3 regions of the Pelotomaculum schinkii genome follow, and region 3 is predicted to be linked to each of the others. Evidence: riboswitches for the same ligand, from Rfam matches in the RefSeq annotation. Region 3 holds a riboswitch; each other region holds the start of a gene.

Region 1 (8,253 bases), on a different contig from region 3:
GATTGGAAAAGTGCGTCCAAGGAGGTAGGGTAAGAGACAGGAAAAACCGTCTCTTAAAAAAGCCCGAGAACTGATGGGGAGCGAAATTTAGTAGCGAAGCAGCCGGCGCCCAAACTGTCAAGAAAAACCTCTAACGAGGCATTTAAGTGCCCGTACCGCAAACCGACACAGGTAGGTGGGGTGAGAATCCTAAGGCGCGCGAGAAAACCCTCGTTAAGGAACTCGGCAAAATGACCCCGTAACTTCGGGAGAAGGGGTACCCCGTTAGCGTGAAGAACAAACGTTTGGAGCGTGAGGGGGTCGCAGAGAAAAGGCCCAAGCGACTGTTTACCAAAAACACAGGTCCCTGCAAAATCGCGAGATGAAGTATAGGGGCTGACGCCTGCCCGGTGCTGGAAGGTTAAGGGGAGAGGTCAGACTTAAAGTCGAAGCTTTGAACCGAAGCCCCAGTAAACGGCGGCCGTAACTATAACGGTCCTAAGGTAGCGAAATTCCTTGTCGGGTAAGTTCCGACCCGCACGAAAGGCGTAACGATTTGGGCGCTGTCTCAACGAGGGACTCGGTGAAATTGTAATGCCGGTGAAGATGCCGGCTACCTGCGACAGGACAGAAAGACCCCGTGGAGCTTTACTGCAACCTGACATTGGGTTTTGGTATTGGATGTACAGGATAGGTGGGAGGCGGGGAAGTCAGTACGCTAGTATTGGCGGAGCCAACGTTGGGATACCACCCTTTGAGTATTGAAGTTCTAACACAGTCCCGTGAAACCGGGACGTGGACAGTATCAGGCGGGCAGTTTGACTGGGGCGGTCGCCTCCCAAAGAGTAACGGAGGCGCCCAAAGGTTCCCTCAGCGCGGTTGGAAATCGCGCGCACAGAGTGTAAAGGCAGAAGGGAGCTTGACAGCGAGACGGACAGGTCGAGCTGGGACGAAAGTCGGGCTTAGTGATCCGGCGGTATCGAGTGGAAGAGCCGTCGCTCAACGGATAAAAGCTACCCCGGGGATAACAGGCTTATCTCCCCCAAGAGTCCACATCGACGGGGAGGTTTGGCACCTCGATGTCGGCTCATCGCATCCTGGGGCTGTAGTAGGTCCCAAGGGTTGGGCTGTTCGCCCATTAAAGCGGTACGTGAGCTGGGTTCAGAACGTCGTGAGACAGTTCGGTCCCTATCCGTCGCAGGCGCAGGAAACTTGAGAGGAGCTGTCCCTAGTACGAGAGGACCGGGATGGACAGACCACTGGTGTACCAGTTATTCCGCCAGGAGTAGCGCTGGGTAATTATGTCTGGCCGGGATAAGCGCTGAAAGCATCTAAGCGCGAAGCCCCCCTCGAGATGAGGTTTCCCATAGCACAAGCTAGTAAGACCCCTGGGAGACTACCAGGTAGATAGGCCGGGTGTGTAAGCTGGGTAACCAGTTCAGCTGACCGGTACTAATAGGTCGAGGGCTTGACCTAATCAGTAGTCGGTAGTCGGTAGTCAGTAGTCGGTAAAAGACGAAGACAAAAGGCGAAAGACGACAACTTGTTCAAGTATGCTGTACAGTTTTGAGAGAACATCCCGATTAAAACGATAAATATTTCTGGTGACAATGTCGGAGGGGGTACACCCGTTCCCATCCCGAACACGGCAGTTAAGCCCTCCTGAGCCGATGGTACTTGGGGCGTCGGCCCCTGGGAGAGTAGGTCGTCGCCAGAATAATTTTAAAACCTCACGGTTGATACCGTGGGGTTTTGTTTTTTTGGATTCATTCACAGGGATAATTCTATTCCATATGGTATTAATAACTAGTTTGCGCTCTATAAAAATCCTGGGAAATGGAGTGGTAGATTTGGAGCCATGGGCTGGTAAGCAGATGTGGATATGGGAATTGGAGCTTGCAGAAAAGGGTGTAATAAATAATATTATTAACAAAGCAGTAAGCTTGGGCTTAACAGGGTTGCTTGTCAAAGCGTGGGACGGCAAAAATTATTGGAATCAATTAGACAAGATTGCCGGTCCTGCAAAAAATGCCGGATTGATAGTCGGCGCGTGGGGTTACAGTTATGGCAACAATATTTCCGGTGAAATAACATGCATGGAAAAGGCAGTCAAGGGTGGAGCTGACTGGCTGGTTATCGACGCGGAAATAGAATATGAGAACCAGAATGGTGAGAAAAAAGCAGCTGCTTTATCCGGCGGGATTTCTTCATCATCAATAATGAAAAATGTGAAGCTTGGTTACAGCACGTTTGCCCTCCCGGTATACCATGCTCAATTTCCATATAAGAAATTTTCAGCTTTTTGTGACGTGGCATTGCCGCAGGTATATTGGGGCGATTTTAGGATGGCGCCGGAAGACGCTTTAAAGGATTGCGTTCAGCAGTACAGTCAATTTGGACTCCAAATGGCGCCTGTTGGCCAGAGCTATGGGGATATAAAGTTTGGGGAAATTACGCGTTTCATAAAAACCGCAGGTGAACTTGGAATGCCGGGAATCAGCTTCTGGAGTTGGCAGCATGCAAGTGATGTCATGTTAAATGAAATCAAAAGCTTAGAGTATGCTTCAGCCAGCCCCTGGGCCGGCGCTTCGTGGAATAAGGCAAAGCTAAAAGGCATTATGGACGGCACGGAGCCGCAAGGAAATGTCACTAGAGAGATGTTGGCCGTAGTATTGGATAGGCTCGGTCTGCTTGAGTAAAGCTAGACTTCACAACTTAAGAATAGCAGCCATTAAATGTATAAATAGCATGTCATAATATTTATTGGATAAGGACAGCAGATAGAAAATAAAATTGATGCAGGATATTGTAAAACATTTCTATAAAATGTATAATACTATAAAATTAAATAACAGTTCCCACGAAAGAGCAAACCTGGCGAAAGCCAGGGACGCAAAGCCACGGGTCTACGGTTGAGGTTTTATGCCGACTATTGACAGCCGGGTTGCCGAAGTTAATTCACAAGAAGTCCGCGGCATTCGGTCAAATGGGATGCAAGACGGGCTTTTTCTTTTGGTTGTGTTTTTGTGTTCGGGGGCTCCAGAGGAGTGTTTTTCCGAGTATAAAAAGCGGGAAATTCTCTATAAATTATTATTTTGAGAGGTGAAACTAAAATGATAATGCAGTATATTCCAAAGGTTATGTGACGGCGACCGGTCCTAATGCCGGCGGCTTGATAGGAGATTTGGATTTCATTAACCAAGGCGGTATTGTTGCATCATGCTACTACGACACGCAGACATCGGGACAGTCTGATACGGGCAAAGGAACACCGCAAACAACCTCCGCTATGCAGCGTCAGGTCACATTTACAGGCTGGGATTTCACCGATGTATGGAAAATTCACGAAGGGACCAGCTATCCATATTTTGTAGAAGTCAATACTATCTCCAAAGAAACCTTTGGCGTACGTCCCTACTGCCTGTATGGAAAAGGATCCGTTAACCTTTCCACTGGCAACTTCATCCTGGCCCAGACAGACCTTTGCATTCCTTCCGTAGGCCCGTCCCTTGAGTTTACCAGATTCTACAATTCTCAGGATGATTATACAGGCACCCAGGGCAAGGGCTGGACCAATAATTTTAATGTTCACCTTACCATCAACCAGGACGGCAGCGTCAGCGTCGCTTATGACGACGGGCATGTTTACACCTTTACATACGATGGAACCAGTTACGTTCGACCCGCCGGATGCTTTGAAACACTAACTGCCGGGCCGGGCAGCGGCTATACCCTCACCTTCAAGGACCAGACCGGTTATATCTTTAACGACATTGGTCAACTAACCAGCATAACGGACCAAAACAACAATACGCTTACCCTGACCTATACCGGTGGACTGCTGACCTTAGCCAGTGAACCCACCGGCCGCACCCTGAGCTTCAATTATGACACGAACAACCGTCTCACCGGCGTAACCGACACTGCCGGCCGGACCGTGACCTATACCTATGACAACGAAGGCAACCTGGCCACAGTACAGGATGTGCTGGGGAATGTCACCAGCTACCACTATAACACACAGGGCCTCACCGAAATCATTGCTTCCGGCGGTAATACCTTGTTAAGCAACATTTATGATAGTGGCAAAGTTACCCATCAGACCGACGGGAGCGGCAACACCACCCAGTTCAGCTATGACCCGGACAACCACCGGACAACCATGCTCAGCGCCCTTGGCAACACCATTACAACCACCTTCGACGAAAAGTACCGTAGCACTAATATAACCTATCCCGGCAATATCACCGGTACCTACACCTACGACATCAATAACTGCCTCACCAGCATAACCGACCCTCTTAACCATACAACCAGCTATACTTATGACGGTAACGGCAATCTGCTTACCGTTACTGATCCAGCGAGTCATACAACCACCATGGAATATGATGATAATAATAACCTTCTTTTGGTGGAAAACGCTCTGGAAAAACAAAGTACATTCACTTATGACTCGAATGGCAATTTAATAAAAACAACCGATTCATTAGGAAATGAAACTCTCTACAACTATGATGAAAGCGGGTTATTGCTCAGCACAACCACCCCCGACACAGGCTTAGGCTCCGGCACGACTATATATACTTACCAGAATGGCTTGATGCAAACTGTAACCGACCCGGCGGAAAACACCACTACTTACAGCTATAATGCGGCCGGGCAACCGATTACCATAACCGATAACGCCGGCAAAACAAGCGCTATGACTTATGACGATGCTGGCAACTTACTGACTGTCGCCGATCCCCTGGGCAACACCACCAGCTATACTTACGACTGGCGCGGCAACATTCTAACCAAAACTGACGCCAGGGGCAATACCAGCAGTTACACCTATAACAACAATGGGTTGCTTGTCAGCAAAATTGATGCTTTGAACAATGAGACCGGTTATGAATATGACGCGGAAAACCGCCTGGTGAAAGTTACCGACCCGCGTGGTAACATCACCCAGTTAAGCTATGATGACTTGGGCCGGCTCACCGGTGTCACAAATCCCCTGGGCGACACTATCACCAATCAATACGACGCAGCGGGCAACCTCATCGGAAGAATAGACGCGTTGGGCAATCAGGTCCTAACAGTCACTTATGATGAGCTCTATAACCCTAAAAACATGACAGACGCCCTGGGGAACAACGTTAGTTTCGACGAGTATGACGAATTAAACCGCCTGACCAGATTTACCGACCCGGGTGGCAACATCACCCAGTTTGAATATGACGACCTGAATAGACTGAAATCAACCATCGACGCCTTAACTGGACAGGGCAGACAGGAATTTGATGCCCACGGCAACCGGACAGCCATGGTCGACCCCAACAACAACCAGACCAGCTTCAGCTATGACAACGCCGACCGGCTGACCGGCAGAACCACCGCCGCTTCCGGCAACATCACCCTGACCTACAATAACAGGGACCTGATAGCACAAAAAATCAACGCCAGAGGCCAGAGCACCACCTATGAATATGACGACGCCGGACGACTCATCAGTGCCACCTACCCTGACGGGACGGTATCCTATACTTACGACCAGAACAGTAACCTGCTTAGCGCCACCGACAGTACTGGTACAATCGAATACCAGTACGACGCCTTAAACCGCCTTGTGGAATACGGGGATACCTGGGGCAACACCATTGAATACGCTTACGACGCCATCGGCAACCTGCGCATTCTCACTTACCCCGGCGGCCGGCAGGTACAATATCAATACGACGAAACCAACCGGTTAATTCAAGTAACCGATTGGGCGGACCGGGTCACTACCTACGAATACGATTCCAACGGCAGGCTGGTTAAAACCGTTCACCCCAACGGTACCCAAACAACCCGGACCTACGATGAAGCTGGCCGGTTGTTGCAATTGAAGGATGTGGATGCCGGCGGAAGCGTCATCAGCCAGTACGATTATACCTACGATGCGGCAGGAAACCTCATCCAGGAAGAGAATTTCAACGAAAATGTGTCTCTTACAATGGATGATGCGGCTCTGACCTATGCCACAGACAACCGCCTGGCCACTTATAACGGCCAAACCGTCCTCTACGACGCTGACGGCAACATGACTGCAGGCCCACTGGCCGGGGAAATGGCTGGCTTGACCTACGACGCTCGCGGCCGGCTGACCGGGGCGGGAAATACCACCTACACTTACGATGCCGGAAACAACCGCATCAGCGTTGCCGGCGCCGTTTATCAAAGCTTCGTCGTCAACCCCAACGCATCTTTAAGCCAGGTGCTGATCCAGACTGACGAACAAAACCATCAGACCTTCTACATCTACGGCCTGGGCCTGATCGGCCAAGAAGACGAAGGAGGAGTATACCGCAGTTATCACTTCGACCACCGGGGTAGCACCATCGCTTTGACCGACGAAAGCGGCAATATAACCGACCGCTTCCAGTACGCCCCATACGGAGAGCTTGTCTACCGCAGCGGAAACACTGCCACACCGTTCCTGTATGTGGGCCGCTATGGTGTCATGACCGATGAAAGCGACCTTTACTACATGCGGGCACGGTACTACAATCCAGTGGCTAAAAGGTTCCTGAGTCCGGATACGCTAACTGGTCAAGTAACTAACCCGCAGTCGCAGAATCGGTATATATATTGCGAAGGGAATCCTGTGAACTTTATTGATCCATCAGGGCATGATTGGATACGAGCACAATATTTCATGAGTGAATTAGCAGGATTGCATTATGATGACTTATATGATGTGTATAAAAATTTAGAGGAAGATATCAGCTATGATGGGTGGTCTCAATCTGACTTAGAAGATTTAACATTGCAATTTAGAATTGCAAATGAGCTATTAATTATAAGAGGAGACCCAGTCTATTATGACCAAGATGAAAAGGACGAGGCTAAAATAACATTAGCTGGTATTATGGATGAAGAGAATGAAAAAGAAGAACAAAAATTATTATTAGCTTCAATTTTAGTTATGGGAAGGACTATAGGTTATGATGGATCGGGTAAAGCTGGCAGCAAAGTGCCATCACAATTGCTAAGAGGTATGGATTTTGAGGAAATTGTTTTGCAAGAACAAGCGATAACTAAAAACCTTACCAAGATTGGGAATAGTATTCCTGATAGTTTGATTAATGGTAGAATTATTGAAGTTAAAGATGTGAATTATATTTATAAGAATAAACAGTTTCGTGATTACATCAATAGTGGAATGCCCATTGACTTGATTGTGTCACCGCGAACTAAAATATCAAAACCATTACAAGATGCAATAAGGAATAGCGGAGGGTCTATTAGAGTTAGACAAGCTGATGGGACATATTCAATTTATTAATAGGGGATGACTGATAATGCCAAATATTATAACAAAAATTTACACGCAAAAAAATATTAATGATATAGAAATAGCGAAAGAATTTTTTAAGAAACTTGATAAAGCTGGATTAAAACCTGAAAAAATAGGACTTTTTGAGCCATTAAAAGAAATTTACTCTTTCGATAGAGCGGTCGAAATGTGGAACATAGAAGAACCAGGATGCTATGAAGATGATGTGGGTATGGTTGGAAAAGCTGGTGGTATGATAGGCAAAGTCAAAGAACCAAATTTCAGGTTTGATATGCAATGGTGGAGACATCCTAGTAAGAAGAGTATAAACAATATCTGTTTTTATATGTCTCAAAAGTATTATGCTAAAAAACAAGGTGTTTTGATCGATCTTTTCAAATACTCAATTGTATTATTTGATGCTTTTTACGGTTATATGTCACATGAGTTACCTCAGGAAAGACAGCACATCACTGGAAGTATTGAAACGAGAATGCCAGGCGTTTTTTGGTGCAATTTCTTTGGGAACAAATATGTAGATTTCTTTGGAAAAAAAAGATTACTCTCCTTTCCCTGGTATAAGACTGATGCTATAGATAATTTAGGAATTATATGCTTCCTATCTGAGAGTCCTCATAAAGAATTGTTGGTATCAGATGAGATTGAGAGAAGAGCTCAAATTCATCTGGGGATTGACTCTTTTGGTGATTTAGAAGAGTATGTTAACAATCCTACTAAAATTCAGTATAGAAATGTTCCTAGTTTAAAATAAAATACTAAAAATAATTTTTATATCAAGAACACAAGAAGCAAAAAATAGACCCCTTAAATGGATTGGGCAGGCAGACCTTCGACGCCCACGGCAACCTAAAGACTATGGTGGACCCCAACAATAACCAAAGCACCAATCAATATGAAACCTCCGACAGATTGACCGGGAGTACCGACACTAGTGGAATTACCAACCT
Region 2 (8,253 bases), on a different contig from region 3:
TAATAAAGGATTCTTTGAAGAACGCCTTCAACATCGTGATCCCGGCTCCGGCAAAGCAGGCGTGACCGGCGGGATAGGCCGGATGAGTCGGGCAGCCTTCCGCATAGGCCTGGGGCAGCAGGTAGGAGCCAAACTTGTCGAAGATTTCGGAAACCGCTTGCGAATTGAGCAGCTCCGGATTAATCGGGTAGTTGGCGGCGCCCGTCAGACGGTTTTGGACGCGCCCTCCGAACTCCTCGGGACGCAGCCGGCGATGGACCAGGAATTTCTGGAACCAGGCCGCCACCTGGGATGCCCGCCCTGCCCGGGCCACAAAATCCAGAATATTTGGGGCGCCGAAGGTGACAAAACCAATCTGGGTTGCCGAACGTAGATAGGGGTTGGTTTGGGCCAGGGCGACCTGTCCAAGGCCGAGCAGGATCAAACAAGCGACGAGAGTACTCTGGAAGGGAAAATCCCGGTGTACATATTCGCCCAGATCGCGGCCGTTGCGGATGTAGCGGGGCCTGGGGTCGAATTGATTCATAGTTGCCGGAGCAAGTCCGTTCTGGATGTTCAACCATTCCTCATACCCGGTCAGGTGGTCATCGCCGGCCACCGTAGTGCGATACCGCTGGACGAAGGGCGTAGACCCCAGGACAAAGTCCTTCCACAGGAACTGGGAAATATAGGGCCCCACCAGGTCACCGGGCGTATTCCCGCGGAACAAGGTCCCCGTGGTAACGGCGCCATTGATTTTAGGCCCGCGAAAATCCGAGAATTTCGATAGATCAGTAGCAGCCGCGATAGTGAGCGGATCGGTGTCGTAAGCATTGAAAGGCACATCCCGGGTTAGCGCCTGCCAGTAAAGTTCGGCCATTTCACCTGCAAGCCAGGCGCTGCTGAAGGCCGGCGGCGCAATCATACCCAAATGGTGGGAATCAGGTCCCGCCATCTCAAAGGCATAAGCGGCCTGGGGGTTGGTGAGCTTGACAACGCCTCCCAGGGGTATAAATTCAAAATCGTCCGGGTTACCGGTGCTTAAAGCCCTGATGAAGTCCTGATAGGCATTGAGGTTAACCTCACCCAACTGATTGTGCGGCAACCCCTTGGAATAGTTGCCGATTTTGTTTGGAAAAACAATTTCATCACCGTTGCATGGATGGCCCGGGAGGGGAAGGTCCTTTTGAAAAAGGGCCGCTTCCTGGCGGACTTGAAACGCCTCTTGCTGGCGCTGCCGTGCGGAGGCCGGCCCAATTTCGCATGATGCCAGCATATTAATGTTCAAATCCACGGCCTTTCCTCTGCTGCTCCCCTCATTAATATTTGAAAAATCTTCGCTCATCTGAGTTCACTCCCTGATACATGGTTAATTACATAATATGTTAATATATCGAATTTGTTCCTGTTGCTATGTATCAGGGGCTGTCAAGGGGACGGAGTTGTTGTCATAAGTTAATAGATATGACAATGGGAACGGTTCTCGCTGTTAAAGCTGACGGAGCCTCCGTCTATTTTAGCGGGGCAAAGCTCAGGATGAGCTGCCGAAAGAATGTAGAAGAGGGTTTCTCTTCTCATGCATCATGCGAATTCACTCTCTTCATTTTTCCCCTTAAGACAATTTAAGGGCGGTTACTTTGACCGCCCTTTCGTGTTTAGTTCAGTGAAGTGACTTCATGACGTAGTTCATCCAGCGATGCGACATCGAGGAGATGTTCTGCCAGTATATCAATTTGGTCAACCGAAAGTTCTTTTATTCTTCCTAAAATATCATGTGGCAAAGCGCCAAAACGTTTTTCGGCTAACTTTACAAATATTTCTTGTCGTCCTTCCAACCTACCTTCCTGTCTACCTTTTTCGTGCCAGGATGTTGTGATTTCCATTATCTTCCGCACCTCCTCCGAAGTTAATTCCTGTGCTAATCATTGTTGAAGCGACTGTTCTTCTTTTAGGGTCAGAACGCAGTACTAAAAACGCTTACTTTTAGTCAATGGAAAATCCAGACAAGATTTTGTAATAGTTAGACGCGATTCTACTATTTTTTGACAATAAGCATAGACAATCAGCTTTAATATTGCTAACTTATAATCGACTCCATTTTTCCGCTTTAGTCCATTCAAGGGGTTGGTCAAGGCGATGGCTGGCCCGTGGACGTAGTGCCTTCTATTGTACCGTACTCATACCAGGCGAATTATTTGTTTTTCAGGTTTTTGTTTTGAGCTCCTCTCAAAACTCGATCCGGTTTATAACTCCCAATAAACCGGGTCAATTTTTTCTTGTGGGGAATAATGTGTGATAGCGACAATATAAATATGGAATAAGAAGATCTTGGATGATGATAAAAAACCTTCTAAATGGTGATCAAACTAAGATGAATAATGAGGTTAAGGTTGAAATAAAAAAACTCTTTAAAGAGATAATGGACGATTGGCTGCTGCAGTTTAATTATTTTATAGAAGTAGGCTCAATGGACCCTTTGCAGGCTGAACAAAAGGCGCTGCAAAAGTACAGAAGCTGGGCCACACAACTTGAAACCCTGCTGAAAGAAGATTAACGCCCTTTGTGATTGAAGGGCTTTTTTAATTCATCATTTCCAGCACGAAAGCAATTGCCGCCAAAATCAGCAGGCAGGCAAAAGCCACGTTGAGGTTAAGGCGGTTTTTATACAGGAAATTATTGATCCTCGTTTTTGCCCTTCTATAGAGATTTTTCTTTTTCTTTTTGCGGATCATGATAAAATAGTAGCATCCGTTTCAGTAAATTATTGAAAATGTATATTCTTGTTTTCACAGTCGGATCCTGCCCGAAAAACCGGAGAAGAAAGAAATTTTAGGAGTTGTTGCCTTTGTCCCTGCTGCTGTTTTCCATCCGCAACGCTTTTCGCAAAAAAGCTGTGGCCGCCCTGGCGGTACTCGGGGTGGCCTTTGGCTGCGCCCTGATGACCTTCCTCTTTTCCGTGACGACCGGGATGGAGAAACGGGTGGAAACGACGTTTTCCAACCTGGCGGGCCAGATCACGATTACCCAAAAGGGTTCTATGTTCGGCGGCCTGCTGCAGGGTATCGGCTCCTCCTCTATTCCGGTTTCCTACATTGATATTATTAAGGACGTGCCCAATGTAAATAATGTGACGGGGCAGGTTACAAACATCCTGCGACCGGCAGGGGCAACGATGGTTCTGCCGCTGTTCGGGTACGGAGTGAATGAAACGAGGACGGAGATCGGTCCTTTTCAGAGAATTATAGAAGGGACTGCGCCTGCCCGTGACGATGAAGTGGTAATCGGCAAGAGCCTGTTGGAGTATCTTGCGTTCTTAAACGTTACCTATCAAATCGGCGGAGTTTATACGTTTGAGATCCCCGGTAAGGAAGCGGACAACCTGAACCTTAAGGTCGTCGGCGTTTACCGTACCGGCAACGAACTGCTGGACGGCGGTTTCAGCGGCACGGAGCAACTGGCCCGGGATATCGGCGGCCTGAAGCCCGGCAGTTTATCGGCCATCAGCGCCCAGGTCGGGAGCATGGAATACGTCGAGGAGGCCGCCCGGGAGATTGAAGAGCGCCTGAGCGGGAAAAAGCCGGAGGTGCAGGTCGTGGCGCCGCGGGAACTGCTGCTCCCGCTTAACAACGTGCTCCGCGTCCTGAAGCAGTTTTTCCTGGCGGTTTCTTCTGTGGCGGTGGCGGCCGGCAGCCTTACGATTATGGTGGTGATGCTGCTGTCGGTGGTCGAGCGCAGGCGCGAGTTCGGCATTCTCAAGGCCCTCGGCTGGACTCCGTGGGACATAGCCTGCATGGTGTTGGTGGAGTCCATAACTTTAAGCCTGCTCGGCGCGGGGATCGGGGTTGCCCTGGGGTACGGCGGACTGATTGCGGTCAAGGAGTACCTGGCCATCGACATCGGCGCGCCGGGCTTAAGGGTGGCCGCGCTGGTTTGCGCCTGCGGCGTTCTGGTCGGCGCGGCGGGTGGCCTTTACCCGGCCTGGCGGGCTAACCGCGCCGCCCCGGCGGAAATCCTGCGCGGGTGACCATGGGGACGGCTTTTAGACGGGAGGAGTCTTTCGATGGCGGATATATTGATATCGCTTAGAAATGTGGAGCGTATTTACGGGCGGGGATCTTCCGCGGTCAGGGCGCTGTCTGTAGACCGGCTGGATATTGACCGGGGAGACTTTGTGGCCGTGACCGGCCCGTCCGGGGGCGGCAAGACTACCTTGTTAAATTTGCTGGGGGCGTTGGACCGGCCCAGCCGCGGCCGCGTCATGGTCGCCGGCAAGGATATCGCGGGTCTGGGCGAGGCGGCGCTCTGCCGCTACCGGCGGGAAAAGGTGGGGTTTGTTTTTCAATCCTACTGCCTGCTGCCCACCTTGAGCGCGCTTTCGAATGTGCTGGCCCCGTCAATACCTGAAGGATACGGCCGTCGCGCACGCGACCGCGCGCGGGAGCTCCTGCGCCGGGTGGGCCTGAATGGCGCCGAAAAGCGCCTGCCAGGCGAGCTCTCCGGCGGTGAACAGCAGCGGGTGGCCATCGCCAGGGCGCTGCTGTTGGACCCGGAGCTGATCCTGGCGGACGAGCCCACGGGGAACCTGGACTCGGCCAACGGCGCCGGCATCATCGAACTGCTGAAAAGTTTGCATGAAACGGGGAAGACGGTGCTGGTGGCCAGCCACGACCAGCGGGTGGCGGACGCCTGCGGCAGGGTTCTGCGCTTGGTGGACGGCAGCCTGGTTAGCTAAGTGCTTTTTTACTGTTTTTTGATATATTTTTTTAGTAAAAAAATATTGCATAATGAGGATGATTATAGTAAAATGACATCGGCAATATAGCAGTATATTTTTTTGCAGGGCTAACCCACCGAAAGGTGGGGGCGCAAAGCCAACGGACCTAAAGCATGGAAGCTAGGGTGGCTGGGTTGCTAATAAAGGTTGCAGCAACTTAGCCGTTTTTATTTGACCAGTGAGCCAGAAAAAGAAGCCTTTTTCATAAATAATATACATAAACTAATAATAGGGCTAACCCGCCGAAAGGCGGGGGCGCAAAGCCGACGGGCCTAAAGCATGCGAGCTAAGGCGGCCGGGTTGCTGATAATCATTTTGCAATCCGGCTTTTTATTGTTGAAAAGAAAAACATTTTATGTAGGAGATGGATAATTATGATAAAATAATTTACAATCTAAAATATTAACAGGGGGTCATTGGCAGTGGGAGAGGAAAAGGTGCCGAAAACAGCTTTGGGGAAAGCAATATCCGTTATTGGCGTCACTGTTTGTGCATTTCTTGTGTTGGTTTTGATCGTTAATGTAACGTTTATTGTAAGGTCATACATATATCCGGATAAGGTCCCTGATTTTTTTGGGTATAAGCCCTTTATCGTCCTCTCCGGTTCCATGGAGCCGACAATTCTGGCGGGAGACCTTATTGTGACCAAGGTAGTAGCGCCGGAGCAAATTGTCAAAGACGATATTATCGCCTTCCGCGCCGCGCAGAACACGGTCGTTACCCACAGAGTGACCGACGTCCGGACTGAGGACGGTTTAACCTTTCTCACCAAGGGCGACGCTAACACCGGCGCTGACGCCAAGGCGGTGAGCGTGGCGGACCTGGAGGGCATCTACCTCTGGCGCGCCGCCGGGGTCGGCAGGTTTGCCATGTTCCTGCAGACGCCTCTCGGAATGCTGCTTTTTGTTATAACACCTCTCTGCTTGTTTATCGTTTACGATATAACGTCGCGCAACAGGCGCAACAGGAAAAAAGCGGATCGCGAAGCTCAGCTGGAAGCGGAACTGGCGGCGCTGCGGGCGGCAAAGGGCGGAGATAAAAAAATTGAATTATAGTAAAATGTTAACCCCTATTTATTTTTAAGGGCTAACCCGCCGAAAGGCGGGGGCGCAAAACCGACGGGCCTAAAGCAAATCAGCTATGGCGGCCGGGTTGCTGAAATGTAGCAACCCGGCCGTTTTTTTAAATACACTAAAAATTTAATTAATTGATGAATTGAGAGGAGTGATGAGCGGCGCCAAGGTCAAAGCGGCAAAATGCACTCATCTAGCACGGAAGGAATTTATCCAAAGAAACGGCCTAAAAAAATAAATGAGGGAAGGAATGATAAACCAATGAAAAACCCGGGCAAAACCGTCAGAGCCGCCGTACTGCTGCTGGTGCTCTGCATGATTTCCACAGCAATGATGGGCGGCACCTTCGCCAAGTATACCAGTGAGTATGATGGGGAGGATATGGCTCTGATTGCCAACTGGACACTGACACCCACTGTGATCAGAGGAGCAGGAGAAAATACAATAACATACGACCTCGGTGACGCTGACCTTGATTTATTTTCCCACACAAAGAATCATATGCTGAGGGAAGATGGACACCCTATCATCGCACCCGGCGTTGATGGCGATTTTGTTCTCAACATTGCAAACACAGGTGATGTCGCAGCTGAGATGACTTTCGATTTTGCGGTTAATGACGTTTCAGTTACTGATAATGAGATAACAATTGCAGATGTTCCTCCTATTGAGTATTCTCTAACAGGGAATGATGACTGGTGCAATCTATATGATCTTAAAGACAGACTTAAAAATGCAGCTTCAGCAGGAGAAGGTTTTAGCCCGATGAGTAATGTACCCCAAACAAATGGCAAGGCGAAAGCGACAGTGTATTGGAGATGGCCGTATGAAGCCTCCACGACTGTATATACTGATTCTACAGATGTAAATGACACCACTCTGGGCACTAATTCTGCCATAGATGACCGTACAGAATACAAACTAACTATTACCGTGAAAGCAACACAAATTAATCCTAATCTTTAGTAGATACACCTATCCACCTATAAGGAGAGCCTTCGGCTCTCTTGCGGAAGACGCAAAGCGCGCGCATTTGCGTCTTCCGCAAGAGAGTTATATGAGCATAGCGCTGCAGCCTAACTCTGCAACAGGAACCGGCCATGTAGGTGCGATTTCAATCGCACACGGCGCGGCAGCGCCGGACTTGTATGGATCTGCGCTAAAAGAGTGCGAATGAATCCGCACCTGCATTTCTTCCGGAAGGGAGTCATATAAGATTAATTCTGCCAGCCTTAACTCTGCACCGGAAACCGGGGTGATATCGTGGATCAGGCGATGAATAGCGAGAATGCGGAGCGAAGGCGCAAAAACTTCATCCTGGCGGTCATCATCACCATCATCGTGGTGTACGCCGCCGTGCCGACCTACGGGATCATCCGTGACATCAGCACGGGCGGGCATGTTTTTGTTTTGAGATCAAACCTGCCCGATGTGCAGGTGAAACGCCCCGTCCTGGGGTTTATCGGCAGGCTGTATCACTTTTTTTCCCCGCAGGAGGAGGTTACGGTCCCTGTTGAGCAGCGCATTGATTTAATGGGCCGGGTCGTCTACACCGACGGGACACCCTTTGCCTACGGGCTCATTGAGTTCCGCAGCGACCCGCGCTATACCAGGACAGACAGCCAGGGCTACTTCATCTTTATTGACGTCGACGAGGGTTCCCATACCATCAGCGTCCTTGACGAAGCCGGCAACGTGCTTGCAAGCTGCAAGGTCGATATTGAAAGGACGGCCGGGACCGAGGACGCGGAACTCGTCCGTCTCCCCGACGGTACCATTGTCTTTCAAGTGGCGGTGCATGTCAAGGTGCTGGAGATCACCATTTATCTTAAAAAGGGGGAGGACGGAAAGGTCACAGGTATTGACCGGATCGAGCTGGGAGCTGCTCCCGCGGGAACGCCGCAGTCAATCAACCCGGCCAACCCAGCCGATCTTGAGAATCCAGTCAATCAAGTCAATCCTTACAATCCTGTCAACCCGCCTGTGCAACCGGACACCCCTGTTCCTGCCGGCGGCGGTGGCAGTGGTGGAGATGGCGGTGGTGGCGGATCGACGCCTTCACCTTTCGATTTTGACGTTTTGGACACGGCTACGACCGCCTCATACGGTACGGCCGGCGCGGTAAGCGTCAATATATTCGGCGCCAACAAGCGCATAGCCCCCGGCATGAGCGGCAGCTATAAGTTCACGGTGGATAACACGGGCAACAGGTACGCAACCTTTTATGATCTAACCTTTACAGCGGCCGACACGCTTCCCGCGGCGCACAAAATCCCCATGCGCTTTCGCCTGAAAGCAGGCGACGTATACGTCGCCGGAAATGAGACGGCATGGTGTGCGCCGGAAGAGCTTTATCAGGACACGGCCGTGGCGGGCGGCAGGAATGTGAAATACACGCTGGAATGGAATTGGCCGGATGGCCCTAAT
Region 3 (8,253 bases):
TACTTTTTTGAGCCCGAATAAAAATAAGAAAGGCAACAGGGAAGTGAATTGTCGACAACTTAACTTTGGAGGTCAGTCATGGAATACGAAAAGATACTTGCCAGGATCACCAGCGGGTTGACCGGAAACAGTGAAAAAGATGTACCATATTTAAGGGAACAGGCTGATATCTACAAGTCTCATGAGCTGTCAAAGGATATTTTGCGCGCCATAGGAAGGCTCCTGTACGATACTTTGCCTGAAGAGCAGAAGGTACCGGTCGCATCAGATTTCTACAAAGATGGTAAACGCATAGACGTATTGTATGATGAGGTTAGATACCTGGTTTCAACAAAACAATATAAAAAAGCCACAGTCATGATGGACTCTTTGATCCGGTTCTGTGAGGATTTTCTTGAGGCAGATCAAGAGAATGATTATTTTAGCTTTAAAAACATGTTTCAAGCATATCTTTATCAGCATTTTTTCAAGCCAACGAAAAACTTTAAACCGGCGCCCTATGATTTCAGTGATATGTATATCATCCGCGGATTCCTTTATATGCAGGAACATAATATGAAGGCTGCCATACAGGCGCTGAACCAGGCGGTCAGGTGCAACCCGGTAAATTTATATGCATATTTTCAGCTGGCAGAAGCCCATAAGCTGACCGGTGATCTTGATGAATATCTTAATTTGACCAGGCAGGCGCTATCCTTTGCCACCACCAAAAAAGAGATAGCCAGGTGTTACCGAAATATGGGCTTCTATTTTATTGAAAAAGAAAACTATGCTGATGCCATCAACATGTACCATTTGAGCAGTGATTTTGAAAAAAACGATGCGGTGGCCTCCGAACTGTTCTATATTTCTCAAAAAACCGGCAAAAAAATAGAGTCCCCTGATCAAGAGGCGGTGCTTAAAACCATACAGGAGCACTTCATCCAAGTCGGCGCCAGCGAGCCCGTGCTGGGAATTGCGGCAGCGCTGGGCAAAAAGGCTTTTGAAGATAAGCAGTTCGATATGGCAAGGTATTGCCTGGGATTGGTCTATGACCTGAGTGAAGATAAAGAGGCTAAAGATTTGCTTGATAAAATAGCGCAATTAAATTAATAGACTTCACGAAAGAGATTCGGGCCGGGGAAGGGGGATAATCCCCTTCCTGTGGGTACCGGCTGATTATTGATAAATCGCATAAGTTTTAATAAGCATTAATGGCCGCAAGACCTACGGAGGCTTCCCACAAAGTTCCATGACGTTTTTAATGAGGATTGCGTTTATCTGCGCTAAGCGACAGACCCGAAGACAATTTAGATTCAGGACTGTTGATAAAAGTATATACATAGTTGTATAATTTACTAAATATTTTCGGAATAATATACCAACTGTTTTTAAAGGACAGTCCGCTCCGAAAGGGTGGGACGCAAAGCTATGAGTCTCTATCATTTTTGGCTGAGGTGATTGTCTGGTTGCAAGAAATGGTCTGGTAATTTCTTTTTTTTTACGCCCTTTTCTAGAACAGCTCAGGAAGGGGTATGTCCTTTGCTAAACGAGCTTAATAAGTTGATGAAGGAATTAAATACTTTGTTTAAAAATAAGAGAAAGGGGGTGTTTGCAACTTGCATACTGAAACTGTTGATCCCGGAAGAAAAGCACTATTTTCAATGAAGATAAGCGAGTTTGAGATTCCACCAATTCAGGATGTGTTGCTGATCGGGAGGAGGGCTCCCATAGGCCCGGAAGCTGTAAAGAGAACGGTAGATTTAATGTGTCCTGGTCAGTACGAAATAAATATTATTGAAGAAGGGCCTCTGGAAGCGGTAGTTGTCCGCAAGTCACTATCAAGAATGATCAGTAATGAAAGATTACTGGATATTATTTTAGGTGAAGCAAATAAGGTCGCATCTGAAACGACTTTATTAAAAGCGCATGTTGACATTGTACTTGCAATTAATCTAGAGGTGGAACTCTGATGTCCGGCATTTCTAATTATATGAGGACCCCTGTCATTACGGTTGATATTCTGGACAGTGTCGCACAAGCCGTCTTATTAATGGAAAAAAACTGTGTTGGCGGACTTCCGGTTTTGGAGGACGGTAAACTGTGTGGAATTATTACCTCAAGAGATACCCGGCGTTCTCATATGAACCGTATTGTGGCAGACGCTATGTCCAAAAACCCGGTATGTATTTGTCCAAACACTTCACTTTGGGATGCAATTAATCTAATAGAAGAAAAAAAGGTTGAAAGGTTGCCTGTAATAGAGAACGGCAAACTAGTAGGGATTGTCACTAAAAAAACCCTTCTGACTGAGGCAAGTAAGCATGAAGATACGTTAACCGGCCTTAAAAAAACAATTTATTTAAGGTACCTTGTGGAAAATATTATTAAATATGGGAAGGAAGCAACAATTATCTTCTTCGATATCAATAATTTCGGAGATATCAATAAAAAGTACGGTCACGTCAGGGGAGACACCTGCCTGAAGATTATAGGAAGATTACTTTCGGAAAGTACGGAAAATGGTGTTTACTTTCCCGGGCGTTATGCGGGTGATGAATTTATGGCGGTTACCACGGAAGATATTGAATGCTCTAGAGAATGGGCCATTAAGATAATTAACAAAATAGAAGTATCAACAAAAGAGCGTGGAGTACCGATAACCATTGTTGCCGGTATAGCAAGAGGACATAGGGTCGGTACATCAGACTCTTATCTTACTACTGCTGTTGATAATTTAATAAATATGGCCAGCCTGGCCAGTACCCTTTCCAAAGAGAAGGGTATACAAATCACATACGTAGAGTAAATTGAACCCGATAATCCTTATCTAAATAAAGCCCTTTTATTTTTAATGTTTTGGCTCGTTTACCAGTTCCCTGCGATCTACAGTTCTGGGCGGCTCTTCGTACCAGCCGTTGTCAATAAGGATATTGATACCGTCTTCAAGATAATTGGCCACTTCAGCCAGAGCTTTTGTGTAATGGCCCGCTAAGTCATGCCGCGGGCTTGTTGCCATTGACGCGGCGTAGTTTAATATACCGGCGGAAATAATCAGCGTGGTATGATACATCATAAACTTATCTGAAAAAACCGGGGTTGTTGAATCCGTAACCATGAAATCCCACTGCACTGGATCGGGCACATCTTCACGGGTTAGAGATGAGCTGAAAGTATCTATTAATCTGCTTGACAGGTTTACTCCCCGGTCCATAAATTTTCGTACCTGGCCGGATCTGGCCGTCTGTCTGAATCCCATTAATAACCTTTTGCCGATGTTATTGGTGATAATGCCATAAAAAAGCGCCGATATTTCCTGGGCTAGAAGACTCCTTCGCTCACCCAGGAACCCGCCTAAGAAATTTTGTTTCTTTACATAATCGACTTCTTTTGAAGTGGTTACGATAGGCGGCCTGATATATATGCCTTTTGATAATAGGAGGTTAACCGTATTGTTATATAGGTGGATGCTTGAATTGATACAATGATCATAGAAATCACGAATATCAGCGCGCCCGGAGGTTACAAAAGACAACCCGTTTATCCCGATCGCGATTTTATTCGCGTTAACCATATAATAGAGGTAATAAGGATCCGTAAAAAGCCGGGGAGCGTTCAGATTCACGTCGTTATCGGTAAAACCGGATGGTATGGGCAGGTTTTCATTATTAAAGAGTTCAATAACCCTGTCTACTCTCTTGCTGCATATATTAACAGCGTCCTCCATTATCATCCTTACTTCATTATCCTCAGTTGTCTGGCTGAAGTGTTTAAAGATCCAGACAAACATCGTATAATGCATATACGTATTCCAAAGTGCGGCGAGTTCTGTAGCATTTAAAGGGACGTTGTCAACTATATCGATGGCTCTCGACTCCATTTTACCGGGATCATAATAGGTTCCCCTCATCATATAGCCCTCCGGATTGAATATTAGTGTTAGCTTTCCCTATCTGCTTTTAGATATTCAGCGCTTGGGTTCTTTTTTCGAGCCGAAGGGTGCGTCAATATTCCTGAAGCGGCCATCTTATAGCAAAAACTGTCCAGTTCGCGGTTAGCTTACTGGAATGCTTTCAGGGAAGGTTATGCGCCAGCGTAATAATTGTTATCTCGGGCCGGCACATGAAACGGACCGGAAGAACTGTTGTCCCCAATCCTCTATTGGTATAAAGTATTAACTCATTTATCTTGTAAATACCGGAGTGGTATTTTCTCCCCAGTCCCGTGGTGATTACCGGACCAATGAACGGAAGCCGTACCTGGCCGCCGTGGCTGTGGCCGGAAAGCTGTAAACTTACCGGAAATTTGCTGATTGCATCAGCTATATCGGGTTCATGCGCCAGTAGAATGTTGCAGGCGGCTTCAGGTATTCCATGAATAGCTGTTTCCAGATTAGGCTTGCCTTTCGAAATGCTGTCAAGCCCGGTTAGAAATAACCTGTCACCGTCTTTTTGTATTGCTGCATGCTTATTGATAAGCACGTGAAAGCCGCCCCGTTCCAAACCATTGATCACATGATTTGGACCTGCCATATAGTCATGGTTTCCCAAAACAGCATACTTTCCAAAAGGAGCTGTCAATTCTGCCAAAGCTGCAACCCCTGACTCAAGCGCCTTCAAGGAAGAAACCGAGTTTAGAAAATCACCGGTAAAACAGATCGTGTCCGGGTTCAGTTCATTAACTACCTTTACAACTGATGATAGATCTTTTCCCGAAAAGAAAAAACCCAGATGAATATCACTAAAAAGCGCAATACGGAATTCCGAGAAAGATGCCGGCAGTCTGTTAAGTGGAATTCGTAATTTACGAACATCAAGCCAAAGTCGTTCGATTAACTTCGAATAAAGCACACATCCCGAAAAACCGGCGGTTGCCGGTATCCATTCCAAACTAAATATTTCTCCCATTATATATATTCCTCAACAATACTTTAGAAGTTAAACGATGTTTTAACCGGCTCCATGGGACAATAATGAAAAACCATATGATTTCCACTCCTTATTTTACCGGATTTTACTTTCCGCAAAATCCCCTAATTATATCAGGTTGAAGCGCAAGCGCAGTGTTATGTCCATCTATATGGCAAAGGTAGTATGAACCGGCAGATTATATATATGCAGGGAGCTTTATGAACTTGAATCTAAGGACATTTATGAAAGGAGGCGGCGCGTGATCTCCAAAGAGGTCCAAGCAGCAGCGGGAAAATAAGCTTAATCGATTAATTTCTTGCCGTATCCGCTAAGGAGCAGGGAATTGGTCACCACGGATACAGAGGAAAAGGCCATCGCCAGCCCGGCCCATTCCGGCGGCAGGAGTTTTCCGGTTATGGGATAAAGGACGCCGGCTGCCACAGGAATGCCAATCACGTTGTAAATCAAAGCCCAGAAGAGGTTTTGTTTGATTTTATTTAAGGTTTTCCTGCCTAAGCGGATCGCCCTTTCCACATCAAGGAGGTCATTGCGCACCAAAATAACATCGCCTGTTTCCTTGGCCACGTCGGTGCCTGACCCGATGGCGATCCCGATATCGGCTTTAGCCAGGGCGGGGGCATCGTTAATGCCATCGCCGACCATGGCCACTTTGAGCCCTTGTTCCTGATATTTTTTCACGGTATTGATCTTATCCTGGGGCAGGACCTCGGCGGCAATCTCATCAATACCGGCCTCCTGCCCGACTACATGGGCCACCTTCTTATTATCCCCGGTGATCATGAAAGTCTTAAGGCCCAGTCCGTGCAGGCGTTTGATCGCTTCCCTGGCGCTCTCTTTAAGGACGTCGGCCAAGGCAATCAACCCGATAGCGCGGCCGTCAAGAGAGACAAACATCGTCGTCTTTCCTTCTTGCGCCAGGCGCGTGTATTCCTCTTCGACAGCGCTTACATCTATCCCGTGTTTCCGCATGTGCTTGATATTGCCTATAAGCAAAGGCTGCCCCTGGTAAGAGCAGGCTATCCCGTAACCGCTCTCCTCTTGATAATCCTTCACTTCCAAGATTTCTACTTCTTCTTTCCTGGCGCGACTTGTGACCGCTTGAGCCAGGGGATGGATGGAGGGGTTTTCTCCGGCTGCCGCTATTTGTAAGAGGCCTTTTTCTTTGAAGGGATTAACCGCAATGATATCCGTAACCTCAGGAGTACCTTTTGTGAGTGTCCCGGTCTTGTCAAAACCGATGGCCTGTAAGCTGGAGATGGCTTCCAGCACCGCTGCGGATTTAAAGAGAAGGCCGCGGTTAAGGCCGACGCCGCTGCCGACCATGATGGCCGTCGGAGTCGCCAGCCCCAACGCGCAGGGACAGGCGATGACCAACACGGCAATCGCTGCTGTAAAGGCGAAAACAAAGGTACTGTGCAGGGCAAAATACCAGATCAGGAAAGTGATCAGGGCCAGGGTTACCACTGCGGGAACGAAATAATTGGAGATCGTGTCGGCCAAGCGCTGGATTGGCGGTTTAACCCCCTGGGCGTCCTCCACCATTTTGATAATCCCGGAAAGCACCGTGTCTTTGCCTGTTTTGGCAGTTTGCACTTTAATGCTGCCGGAACGGTTAATGGTAGCCCCGATGACAGGATCCCCGGCTCCCTTGTCAACGGGAATGGACTCCCCGGTCAGCATGGACTCGTCGATGCTGGCTTGTCCTTCTATAATCTCGCCGTCAACCGGTATTCTTTCACCGGGTTTAACAATTACAACGTCGCCGGTTTTTAGATCAGCCGCGGCTACTTCCTTTTCTTCGCCGTTTATCAGCAGGCGCGCTTTATCGGCCTGTAACTCCAACAGCCGTTTTAACGCCTGACCGGCGCGGCCCTTTGCTTTAGCCTCCAAATATTTCCCGAAACGCACAAAGGTAATCAGCAAAGCCGACGTGTCAAAGAAATTTGGCCCTTCGAAGAAAAGGTTGGGAAAGAACATGTGCAAAGTCGTCATCAGACTATACCCGTAAGCGGCTGTAATCCCCATGGCAACCAGGACATCCATATTTGCCGAGCGATTTTTCAAGGCGTGGTAAGCGCCGCGATAAAAGGTCCAGCCCGCCGTAAACTGCACAATGGTGGCCAGGGTGAGGATCGTATACATTGTGGGCCTCGACATGGGGAGAAACATGAGCGGCATAATAGGCACAGATAGGATCACACTGAAAATGAGCCAGTTGCGCTCTATGATCGCACTGCGATCGTCCGGGTCTTCGTCCTTGTTCTTCAGGGGAATATAGCCGGCGTCCCTGACCTGTTCAAAGACATCATTTAAAGTTAATGTTTGGGGATCAAATTCTACAGTCACCGTCTCATTGGCAAAGTTTACTGCAGCCATGTGTACACCGGGAGTACTTTTTAGTTTCTTCTCGATGGTCAAGGCACAATTGGCGCAGGTCATCCCGCTTACTTTAAATTGCTGTTTGCCGCCTTCACTATCCTCACTTTGGGCCCCATAGCCCAGGTCTTTAATCTTGGCCAAAATATCCTCTTGTGAGACAACAGAGGGGTCTAATTCCAGCGTTAACTTTTCTGAAGCAAAATTAACCGCTGCAGATTTCACCCCCTTCATCTTGCCCACGCCTTTTTCTATTGTTAAGGCACAGTTGGCACAGGTCATGCCGCGAACTTTAAACTGCTTTTTTTGAGCATGGTCGCCCGGGTCAATTGAAGGATTGTCACTGACAGTCTCAGGAAGTATCAATGGGTCAGGCAGCCCGGCTGCTTCTGGTGGGGGTTGTTCCGCTGCCGCTTCTACTGGAGCAGGCCTGGTCGAATATCCGGCTTCTTCAATCGCCTGGGTTATGTCTTCCGTACTAACCTGATTTCTGTCAAAATCAAATAGAGCTTTGCTGTCAGCCAAAGAAACCCGGATATTTTCCACACCCGGTAATTTCTCAAGCGCTTTGGTCACCCGCCGTACACAGTGCTCGCAGGTCATGCCGTAAACAGGGATCGTGATTTCTTCCTGGCCTGTCGCGGGAAGGGGGATGTCGGTCGAATAACCCGCTTTTTCAATCGCTTCCCGTACTGCTGACAGGTCAAGCTGCTCCGGAGCAAAGTGAAAAGTCGCCTTGGCGTCTGCCAAAGACACCTGAACGTCAGCCACACCAGGAAGCTTCTCCAAAGCTTTGACAACCCGCCGTACACAATGTTCACAAGTCATACCATAAACGGGGAGTTTTACCTGCGCCAAAGCCACAGTTTCTTCAGTATTAGCCATCGTATCACCTCCACACCATGATCGAAAATTTGGCCGTTACCTCAATCACCTTAGTTTTTGCTCTATCTCAACGAAAAAGCAG

Evidence for each region. A riboswitch is a leader RNA that binds a small molecule or an ion and turns the genes downstream of it on or off. The one in region 3 is predicted to bind cyclic di-GMP.
Region 1: another riboswitch for cyclic di-GMP. It lies ahead of Psch_RS09330 (RHS repeat-associated core domain-containing protein); the one in region 3 lies ahead of Psch_RS12785 (hypothetical protein).
Region 2: another riboswitch for cyclic di-GMP. It lies ahead of Psch_RS08450 (signal peptidase I); the one in region 3 lies ahead of Psch_RS12785 (hypothetical protein).

The regions. Positions count from the first base shown of each region.
Region 1 is NZ_QFGA01000001.1:1,996,049-2,004,301, reverse strand. It holds rRNA gene Psch_RS09345 (23S ribosomal RNA) at 1-1,455, shown strand, start outside; rRNA gene rrf (5S ribosomal RNA) at 1,580-1,696, shown strand; gene Psch_RS09335 (hypothetical protein) at 1,830-2,678, shown strand; cyclic di-GMP riboswitch class I at 2,837-2,931, shown strand; gene Psch_RS09330 (RHS repeat-associated core domain-containing protein) at 3,164-7,294, shown strand; gene Psch_RS09325 (hypothetical protein) at 7,311-8,057, shown strand.
Region 2 is NZ_QFGA01000001.1:1,827,184-1,835,436, reverse strand. It holds gene Psch_RS08480 (vanadium-dependent haloperoxidase) at 1-1,255, opposite strand, end outside; gene Psch_RS08475 (DUF4351 domain-containing protein) at 1,635-1,862, opposite strand; gene Psch_RS08470 (hypothetical protein) at 2,312-2,533, shown strand; gene Psch_RS08465 (hypothetical protein) at 2,559-2,711, opposite strand; gene Psch_RS08460 (ABC transporter permease) at 2,825-4,003, shown strand; gene Psch_RS08455 (ABC transporter ATP-binding protein) at 4,040-4,711, shown strand; cyclic di-GMP riboswitch class I at 4,810-4,895, shown strand; cyclic di-GMP riboswitch class I at 4,976-5,061, shown strand; gene Psch_RS08450 (signal peptidase I) at 5,176-5,808, shown strand; cyclic di-GMP riboswitch class I at 5,828-5,913, shown strand; gene Psch_RS08445 (hypothetical protein) at 6,088-6,792, shown strand; gene Psch_RS08440 (hypothetical protein) at 7,090-8,253, shown strand, end outside.
Region 3 is NZ_QFGA01000002.1:370,951-379,203, reverse strand. It holds gene Psch_RS12790 (tetratricopeptide repeat protein) at 79-1,092, shown strand; cyclic di-GMP riboswitch class I at 1,367-1,456, shown strand; gene Psch_RS12785 (hypothetical protein) at 1,599-1,952, shown strand; gene Psch_RS12780 (CBS domain-containing protein) at 1,952-2,788, shown strand; gene Psch_RS12775 (DUF3231 family protein) at 2,831-3,892, opposite strand; gene Psch_RS12770 (metallophosphoesterase) at 4,053-4,886, opposite strand; gene Psch_RS12765 (heavy metal translocating P-type ATPase) at 5,190-8,171, opposite strand.